Regions from separate parts of the Kitasatospora sp. NPDC001159 genome, predicted to be linked through region 1. Evidence: riboswitches for the same ligand, from Rfam matches in the RefSeq annotation. Region 1 holds a riboswitch; each other region holds the start of a gene.
What was found. Region 1 has a riboswitch for cyclic di-AMP ahead of ACWC9T_RS09145 (CAP domain-containing protein). Riboswitches for the same ligand answer to the same signal wherever they lie in the genome.
Positions count from the first base shown of each region.

Region 2: linked by a shared signal. The riboswitch ahead of ACWC9T_RS10870 (M23 family metallopeptidase) and the one ahead of ACWC9T_RS09145 (CAP domain-containing protein) in region 1 are both predicted to bind cyclic di-AMP.
Region 3: linked by a shared signal. The riboswitch ahead of ACWC9T_RS32665 (transglycosylase family protein) and the one ahead of ACWC9T_RS09145 (CAP domain-containing protein) in region 1 are both predicted to bind cyclic di-AMP.

Region 1 is NZ_JBSFJV010000012.1:61,256-64,477, reverse strand. Features, by position in the region: gene ACWC9T_RS09150 (alpha/beta fold hydrolase) at 42-863, opposite strand; cyclic di-AMP (ydaO/yuaA leader) riboswitch at 1,642-1,810, shown strand; gene ACWC9T_RS09145 (CAP domain-containing protein) at 1,813-2,757, shown strand; gene ACWC9T_RS09140 (antibiotic biosynthesis monooxygenase family protein) at 2,945-3,222, opposite strand, start outside.
Region 2 is NZ_JBSFJV010000015.1:91,985-95,206, reverse strand. Features, by position in the region: gene ACWC9T_RS10875 (hypothetical protein) at 1-642, shown strand, start outside; gene ACWC9T_RS10870 (M23 family metallopeptidase) at 760-1,602, opposite strand; cyclic di-AMP (ydaO/yuaA leader) riboswitch at 1,615-1,773, opposite strand; gene ACWC9T_RS10865 (YiaA/YiaB family inner membrane protein) at 1,970-2,260, shown strand; gene ACWC9T_RS10860 (alpha/beta fold hydrolase) at 2,356-3,180, shown strand.
Region 3 is NZ_JBSFJV010000092.1:3,694-6,915, reverse strand. Features, by position in the region: gene ACWC9T_RS32675 (SDR family NAD(P)-dependent oxidoreductase) at 1-125, opposite strand, end outside; gene ACWC9T_RS32670 (cytochrome P450 family protein) at 394-1,683, shown strand; cyclic di-AMP (ydaO/yuaA leader) riboswitch at 1,894-2,061, shown strand; gene ACWC9T_RS32665 (transglycosylase family protein) at 2,067-2,861, shown strand; gene eno (phosphopyruvate hydratase) at 3,149-3,222, shown strand, end outside.

The DNA.
Region 1 (3,222 bases):
GACCACCTTCGCTCCAAGAACGTGTGGATATTGACGGGCAATTAGCAGTCGGCGTCGGGCGAAGGCCCGCTCCAAGCTGCCGCGTCTCGAATGGTGGCGGCCAGGGCGCCGGGGGCGGTGAGGTGGGCGGCGTGTCCCTGGCCGGTGAGGGTGACGACTCGCGCCTGCGGCAGGGCACCGGCCAGGTCGGCCAGGCGTTCGCGCAGGTGGGCGGGGCTGAGGTCGCCCTCGATCAGGGTCGTCGGGGTTCCGAGTGCCGCGAAGCGGTCGGTACCGGTGCCGAGGGCGTCGAGAGCCTCGTCCTCCGCGATCTGCGCCGCCGCGTACGCGCACAGCTTCTCCCGCAGGCCCCCGTCGGCGAACATGGCATCGACCAGGTACGCCGGCACGCGCACGATCTCCCCCATGTGGATCCGCATCGCCTCGACCGGGTCGCCGGCCTCGAGCGCGGCGCGGGCCCGCGCCCCCGCCGGTCCGGCGACCAACTGCCTTGTCGGCATGGGCGGTTCGTAGAGGACGAGCCCGGCGAACGCCACCGGCCTCAGGAGGGCGGCCTCCAGTGCGGCCACGGCGCCCGAGGAGTGCCCCACCAGGAGCACCGGCGGCGTCAGGAGGTCCGCTACGGCGAGGACGTCGGCCGCCTCGACGGCCATCGAGTGCGGCAGGGCGATGTCCGCGCCGGGCACGTAGATCCGCCGCCGAACCCTGACGACGCGGAACTCCTCGACGAGGCGGCGGACGACGCCGTCCCAGGACGTCGCATCCCCGCCGCCCGGATGAACCACCAGCAGGATCGGCCCGGACCCGTCGTCCAGGGCGGTGACGGGACGGCCGTCGTCGGACAATGCGCGAAGCTCGGTCATGCCCACCAGCCTGCACCTGCCCACCTTCATGTCACCGGCAGACCACTGACATCCCGACGGCACACGGGCACGGCGCCGTGTACACCTCGGCCCGGTGGCATGACCTCAGGCCGGCTCCAACGGGGAGCCGCCCCAGAGGAGGCCCGTGATGATCACCCCCAGGAGCCGGATCCGGTTCGGCATCCCTCTCCGGCGCCGGCCCCGTCCGATCTGCCCGCGTGCTTGATGAGTACCCCTTGGGCAGGATGCGTGTGCACAGGGCAGGATGCGTGCGCACAGAGAGACCCCCACCCACACATTGGTACCGATGCGGACCCCGCGGGAGATGCCGGCGCCGTCCAGACGCCCCCGGGCACCTGCGCCGCACCGGGTTCACCTGCTCGCGCGCCCTGCAGACGACGCTGATGCGGTCGCCGGCGGCGAAGGCCGGGTCGGTGCGGGCGGTGCAGTCGTCGGCGTCGGGATTCCTCGAACTCAAGCGCGGCCGCACGCGCGGGCCGATCGCCGACCGACGCGAGCCGACCACCTTGTCCACCCCCGCCTCCCGGGGCGGCGGCCGTCGAGGCCGGCGTCGACAACCAGGAGCTTTGTCCGATTAGGGTACTTATGCGGCGCTGTGTCCCTGATATGGCATTCGGTCAGATGCTCGCCGGAGGTCCATGTGATGTGCATCATACGAACTTGTGTCTTCCGGGCCGATCTGTCTAGCGTTCGGGCTGTTCGCACCTGCGAACCCTGCCGCCGGGACGCCGAGTCCTGTCCACCGGTCGGCCGGACGTCGAGCAGTGCACCGGGCAGGAGCGGGGGAACCAGGTATTTCGCCGCGCCCTGCTCGGCCCGTTCGCGGACGAGACGGGTGCGGCTAGGGGTGAAGCCGCTGCGTGCGGCCGGGCTACCTCACGGCCCGAACCCGACAGCTCACCTCGCAGGCGTCGCAGAGGGACGCCCCATGCTGAATTCAGGTACCGGCCGGCATCGCCGTGCGCGCCGGAGACACACCCCGCGTCTGGCCGCCACCGCCGGGATCGTCGGCGCCGGCCTCATGCTGCCGCTGCTGAGCGCGAGCGGAGCCTCCGCCGCGCCCGGCTCCCACACGCACGCGAGCCACGCCGGGTGGCAGGAGCACCACCAGCACTGGCACCAGAGCGACTCCGATGACCAGCACCGCCTCCAGGCCGGCCCGCACGCCGCGCAGCCCTCCGCTCCGGCCTCGGCCGAAGCCTCGTACGCCTCGCCGTCGCCGTCGCCGTCCGCTCCGGCCTCCCACACCTCGGAATCCGCGACCGCGCGCCCCGGCGGCGAGTCCCAGGGCTCCCACTCGGCGCGGCCCTCCGCTCCGGCTTCGACCCCGGCGTCCCACACGTCCGCGCCGTCGTCCCCGTCCACCCCGGCCACGCACGCCCCCGCCCCCGCGGCCGCACCCACCACCCCGGCCGCCCCCACCACCCCGGCCGCGCAGACCGGTTCGAGCTCGGACGCCGTGCAGCAGGTCCTCAATCTGATCAACCAGGCGCGGGCCGCCCAGGGTCTGCCCGCCTACACCATCACGTCGGGGCTGACCAGCAGCGCCGAGGCCCACAACCAGACGATGGCCAGCGGCTGCGGAATGTCCCACCAGTGCCCGGGCGAGGCCGAGTTGGGGGCGCGGGAGACGGCCGCGGGCGTCCAGTGGAACGCCGTCGGGGAGAACATAGGCTACGGCAACGGGGTCTCCACCTCGGCCCAGGACATCGCCGCCATGGCGGTCGGCCTGACCCGGGACATGCTGAACGAGACACCGCCGGACGACGGCCACCGCAAGAACATCCTCAGCAGCGAGTTCACCCACATCGGCATCGCCGTCCACCGGGATGCCAGTGGAACCGTCTGGCTCACCCAGGACTTCTCCAACTGACCCGTCCGTCGAGGACGTAGGCCGGGGCCGGTCCGACCCCGTCCCGTGCGGGTCGGCCGCCTCCGTCCCGCGGGCACCCAGCCCGTGAGACGGAGGCGGCCGGAGGATCGGGAACGGATGAGCGGGAAGTTCCGGGTGTTCGCCCCTCGCGCCGCTGCCCGACCACTGCCCTCGGGCGCTGCGGGACCTACGCTCGCGTGAACCCGTGGCTCCGCTCCACTTTCGCCACATGCAGCGTGTAGCTCTGGTACCACTCGGCTTGCCCGCGCTTCTGCGCCGCACGGTGCTCGACGTTGCACCGCCACTCCGTGAGGGCCTCGGCGTCGCGGAAGTACCCGACGGTGATGGCCAGCCCTCCGGGAGTTTGAGCGTAGTCCATCCCCAGGTACCCGGGGATCTCCTTCACCAGGTCTTCCATGCGGGCGTTGGTCTCGCTGTACCCGCTCTGGTCCTGGGTCCGCACCG
Region 2 (3,222 bases), on a different contig from region 1:
GCGGACCCGCTCGCGTACGGCGACGCCGTAGGGCTGCTGATCGACCACCAGCGGGCGGCGAAGCGGCTCAACGCCAAGCGCCAGGAGCGGCTGCACGCCGAGGCCGAGTGGCAGGGCGAGGTCGCGGCCGGGCTGCTGCGCCGCGCCGACCTGCTCACCTGGCCCCGGCTGTACGCCGTACTGCTGCACGCGCACGGGGTGGACACTGCGGACCGGGCAGCGGTCCGGGGCTGGCTGGCCGGCTTCGCCGGACTCGGCGAGGAGGAGCGGCTGGCCGTGTACGAGGCGCTGGCACCGGCCGGCTGGCTGGACGAACCGGACGAGCAGGGCTGGGGGCCGGGCCGGTTGCTGTCGCTCGGCATGGCCACCGACGGCGCGCGGCTGCTGCTGGAGCAGGGCCTGATGCGGCGCAGCTACCGCAACCTGGCCGAGCTGAACGCGCTGGGGCGACCGATGCCGGACGAACTGACCGGGGACTTCGGGGCGTTCGAGGCGGCGGCGGCCGAGGTCGCGCTCGACCTGTTCGGCGAGTGGACGGTGCCCGGGCTGGCGCGGCTGCTGGTGGAGGAGTTCCCGGAGCTGGCGCCGGAGCCGGGGCAGGAGGAGATCGAAGCGTACCTGGCGCAGGTGCCGGCGCAGTGATGCCGACGGAGTGATGCCGACGGAGTGAACGCCCGTGGGCCCCGGATGTCCGGGGCTCACGGGCGTTGTGTCGGGGTTCTTCCGGGGACCGTCGAGGGTTCCCGTCAGGGGTTCCCGTCAGGGGTTGAGGCCGCGCTGCTGGAGCCAGGTCTCCGGGTCGACCGGGGCGCCGCCACCGGGGCGGACCTCCAGGTGCAGGTGCGGGCCGGTGACGTTGCCGGTCGCACCGACCTTGCCGATCTGCTGGCCGGAGCCCACCTGGCCGGAGCCCTTGATGATCGAGGACAGGTGGCAGTACCAGATCTCGGTGCCGTCGGGCAGGGTCTCGACGATCCGGTAGCCGTACGCGCCGGACCAGCCGGCCGAGGTGATGGTGCCCTGGCCGACCGCGTGGACCGGGGTGCCGGTGTCGGCGGCGAAGTCCAGGCCGGTGTGCAGGTGGGCCCAGTAGCGGGCGCTCTGGCCGTAGTGGGCGGAGAGGTTGTAGTCCTTGACCGGCAGGGTGAGGGCGGCGGCCTTGGCGCGCTCGGCCTCGTCGGCGGCGCGCTTGGCCTCGGCCTCCTTGACGGCGGCCTTCGCCTCGGCCTCCTGCGCGGCCTGCAGACGGGCGCCCTCCTCGGCGGCGGTGCGCTGGCTGTCGGCCTGCTGCTGGATGCGGGCGGCGAGCGCGAGGCCGGGGTCGGCGGCCAGGGCGACCGGGGTCTCGTCCGGGGCCTCGATGGCGGGTGCGGCGGCCGGGGTCGCGGAGGCGAAACCGGTGGCGCCCAGGGTGGCGGCGACGGCGGTCACGCCGAGCAGCGGGGAGGCCCCGCGGGTCTGACGCGGCATCCGGTGGCGGTTGGCCTCGGCCTCCGGGGCGAAGGGATCGGCGGACTCGGTGCCGTCCGGGCCGGGGTGGTCGAGGAGCTGGGTACCGGCTACGGGGCCGGCCGGGTGTGCCGGGGTGTGCGTCGACGCCACGGAGGCGCGCTCCTTTCCTTCCTTCGCGCCTACCGGGTTAGCTGACGGGTTCGGAGCAGGAAGGTCTCCTACGGCCGGGCCGGAGCCCCACCGATTCACCCCAAGGAACGTGGTTCCCCGGCTCCCTGACCTGCCCGAAGGCCGGCCGGCGGGATTAGGCGACGGCGCACGGTGCCGTCTGGGTACGGCGTTGACGACCGCGCTGCGTTATCAAACGTTAATCCCAGGCCGCCCTGATTCCAAGCCATCCGCCCGGGACGGCTGGGGAGCAGGTGATCGGACGTCAACGAACCACCCGCCGTTCACCCAGTCCATCTGAGTACTCCTACTCATGTGCAGCCACGGCGCGCAGCCGCATCCTGGCGCCATGAGCGCACCGATGCAGACACGCACCACGGCCGCGTACTACATCCAGGCCGTCCTCTCCTTCGCCGTCTCCGGCTCGGCCCTCGCCGTCGGGATCGCCTACCTGCCCGTCGGCGGGTGGACCCGGGCCTTCCTGGGGATCGGCCTCCTCTACACCGTCACCTCCGCGTTCACGCTGGCCAAGGTGATCCGGGACCGGCAGGAGTCGTCGGACACCGTCGCCCGGGTCGACCAGGCCCGGCTGGAGAAGCTGCTCAGCGAGCACGATCCGTTCAGGGTCGAGGGGGTCTGAGCCCTCGGGAACCGGGGGTCTGAGGGGTTGACGGCTAAGGCTATTAGCCATAGCTTTATGGCTATCGGCAGCAGCGACCCCCGTGGAGGCCCACCGTGAACGGCAGCACCGCCCCGAGCACCCAGTACCTCGACGTCCCCGGCGGCCGGATCGCCTTCGACGACACCCGCCAGGGCGACGGCACCCCCGTCGTCCTGCTGCCCGGGATGCTCGACAGCCGCCGGACCTACCGGCACCTGCACCCGCTGCTCACCGCGGCCGGGCGCCGGGTCATCAGCATGGACGTGCGTGGCTTCGGCGAGTCCTCGATCGCCTGGGACGACTACAGCCCGACCGCCGTCGCCACCGACGTCCTCGCCATGCTCGACCACCTCGGCATCGAGCGGGCCGTCCTGGTCGGGCAGTCCTACACCGGCGCGACGGTCGTCAAGCTCGCCGGGGACGCGCCCCAGCGGGTCGCCGGGATCGCGCTGATCGACGCCTTCGTCGAGTACCGGGCCAACGCCCTGATGCAGGGCGTCGCGTCCGTGATGGGCAGCGCGATAGTCCACTGGCCGGCCGTCTGGGGCTTCTACCTGCGCAAGATGGCCTTCCCCGGCCCCCGCCCCGCCGACCTCGACGACTACGTGGCCGGACTGGTCGCCGACCTGCACGCCCCCGGGCGCAGGACCGCCACCCGCGGACACGTCACCGGGGACTCCGCGCCGATCGGCTGGTGCGCGGCCGTCCGCTGCCCCTCGCTCGTCCTGATGGGCAGCAAGGACCCGGACTTCCCGAACCCGGAGGCCGTCGCCGACCGGCAGGCCGAGGCGCTCGGCACCCGGAAGGTGATGATCGAAGGGTCCGGCCACTACCCGATGGCCGACAACCCGCAGGCCGTCGCGGACGCCCTGCTGCCCTTCCTCGCCGAACTCGGCTGAACCCGCCGCACCCGCATCCGCACCCGTACGGAGAACCCCACC
Region 3 (3,222 bases), on a different contig from region 1:
ATGCCGACGTGGGTGTCGGCGATCAGCATCCCGGCGGCGCCGGCCGCGGTGAACCGGCGCGCGAGGCCGGCTCCCGAACCGCCGTCGAGGACCGCGATGACGACGACTGCCCCGCTGACCCGCATGGTCTGCTCCTCCCTGTGGGCGACACCGCACCGGCGCCCACGCGTACTGCGGAGGATCGTAGGCACGTCCTGACCCTCCGCAACAGGGATTACCCCGCAGGTGACCAGACTCACGCCTGCCGCCCGACCAAGAGCTGTCCAAGAGCCGCCCACGGGCCGTCCCCGGAGCGTTGGCGGCGTGCCCGCCCGCCGCCGGCGGACCACTCGTGCGCCGTTCGCGGACGGTTGACGGTCAGGGCGCGCCGGGCCCAGCGGTTACGGTCGACCCATGCCTGCTCAGCCCGACGCCGCCCAGCCCGCCCCGCAGCTCTTCACCTGGGAGTTCGCCGCCGATCCGTACCCCGCCTACGCGTGGCTGCGCGAGCACGCCCCGGTGCACCGCACCAAGCTGCCGAGCGGGGTGGAGGCGTGGCTGGTGACGCGCTACGCGGACGCCCGGCAGGCGCTCGCGGACAGCCGGCTGTCGAAGAACCCGGCGCACCACAGCGAGCAGGCGCACCGCACCGGCCGGGTGGGCATCCCGGGGGAGCGGCAGGCGGATCTGATGACCCACCTGCTGAACATCGACCCGCCGGACCACACCCGGCTGCGCCGTCTGGTGTCGAAGGCGTTCACCCCGCGCCGGGTGGCCGAGTTCGAGCCGCGGGTGCAGCAGCTCACCGACCGGCTGATCGACGGCTTCGCGCAGCGCGGTTCGGCGGACCTGATCCACGAGTTCGCCTTCCCGCTCCCCATCTACGCGATCTGCGACATGCTGGGCGTGCCGGCCGAGGACCAGGACGATCTGCGTGACTGGGCGGGCATGATGATCCGCCACCACGGTGGGCAGCGCGGCGGCGTGGGCCGGGCGGTCAAGCGCATCCGCGCCTACCTGGTGGACCTCATCCACCGCAAGCGGGCCGACCCCGGTGACGACCTGATCTCCGGCCTGATCCGGGCCAGCGACCACGGCGAGCACCTGACGGAGAACGAGGCCGCCGCCATGTGCTTCGTGTTGATCTTCGCGGGGTTCGAAACCACCATCAACCTGATCGGCAACGGGACGTACGCGCTGCTGCGCGATCCGGGGCAGCGGGCGCTGCTGCAGGAGTCGGTGGTGCGCGGGGAGACCGCGCTGCTGGAGACCGGTATCGAGGAACTCCTGCGCTACGACGGGCCGGTGGAGCTGGCGACCTGGCGGTTCGCGACCCGGCCGCTGACCATCGGCGGGGTGGACATCCCGGTCGGTGATCCGGTGCTGGTGGTGCTGGCGGCGGCGGACCGCGACCCGGCCCGGTTCGCGGACGAGAACACCCTCGACCTGGCCCGGACCGACAACCCCCACCTGGGGTTCGGGCACGGCATCCACTACTGCATCGGTGCCCCGCTGGCCCGGCTGGAAGGGCGCGCCGCGCTCGCCACGCTGCTTTCCCGACTGCCCGATCTCCGGCTGGCTGAAACCCCGGAGAATCTGCGCTGGCGCGGCGGTCTGATCATGCGTGGATTGCGCGAACTTCCGGTCGAATTCAGTCCCGAGATCCGGTCTCCGCACGCCGTTCCCGAGGCTCCGGCACACTGACGTGAAGTCGCTGATGTGCCTTTGATGCCGGTATGAAAGCCCATCAATAGGGACAAACAGGCGCCACTGGTAGGCGATTGATCACATGCCGTAATTTCTGTGTGATGTCGGTGATATGAGCTTGTGATTGGTCTGAAGATCTGTCTAGTCTCCCTGGAGTTCGCAGCTGCGGACCTCGTGCGCGGAACGCCGAATCCTGCCCGCCGCGTCACGGGAAACCGACCAGAACCCTGGGCAGGGGCGGGGGAACCAGGTTTGTTGCCGTCCTCCACGGCTTGGGGTGAAGCCGCCCGAGCGGAACCGTTTCCGCATGCGGCGGCCGGGCCACCTCCCGGTCCGAACCCGACAGCTCACCTCGCAGGCGTGCGGAGAGGGACGTCTTCATGCTGTTCGTTGGAACTGGCCGTCACCGTCGTCGCACCCAGACCGAGAAGGCCATCGCCGTCGCCGGTGTGGCCGGCGTCGGACTCGCGATGCCGCTCCTCGCCGCCACCGGCGCCTCCGCCGCCCCGGCCTCCGCCTGGGACTCCGTCGCCCAGTGCGAGAGCGGCGGCGACTGGAGCATCAACACCGGCAACGGCTTCTACGGCGGCCTGCAGTTCACCTCCAGCACCTGGAAGGCGTTCGGCGGCACCGCGTACGCCTCGCAGGCCAACCAGGCCAGCAAGGCCCAGCAGATCTCGGTCGCCGAGAAGGTGCTGGCCTCCCAGGGCCCGGGCGCCTGGCCGGTCTGCTCCCAGAAGGCGGGCCTGAGCAAGGGTGGTGCCCCGGCCGTGGTCGACACCTCCTCGGACGCCAAGCCGCAGTCCGCCCCGCAGCAGCAGACGCCCAAGCGGCAGGCCCCGAAGCAGCAGGCCCCCAAGCCGGCCGCGAAGCCAGCCCAGCAGCCGGTCCAGCAGTACGCTCCGAAGCACGCCGCTCCCAAGCAGGCCGAGGAGCCTGTCGAGCAGTCGGTCCAGCAGTACGCTCCGAAGCACGCTGCCCCGCGCGCCGCCCAGCCGGTCCAGGCCGGCCCGGCCGGCCACGACTACACCGTCCACTCCGGTGACACCCTGTCGGGCATCGCCGCGGCCCAGGGCGTGTCCGGCGGCTGGCAGGCGCTGTACGACGGCAACCGCGGCACGGTCGGCGGCGACCCGAACCTGATCGTGCCCGGCCAGGTCCTGCACCTCGGCTGAGCCGGGTCCACAGGGCCTCGGGTGACGCTCCGAAGGACTCGGACAACACCCCGGGAGCGAAGGGGGCCACGCCCGGCCCCCTTCGTCCGCATTCGTCCGCGGCAAAGGGACAAGCTGGGACAAGCAGGTGAACTACCGGCGGGTAGTGGGCCACACGCTGAGACGGAGCCGAGGTCGACGTGGCCCCGGGAGCCCGGGCGGTTAGGCTCTGGTCGTAACGACTCCGCAATCATCCCGCCGGCAGCCACCACCGTCGGCCGGACCCTGCTTCCGCAAGGAGATGCCTCGTGCCGTCCATCGATGTCGTCGTAGCCCGTGAGATCCTCGACTCGCGCGGCAACCCCACGGTCGAGGTCGAGGT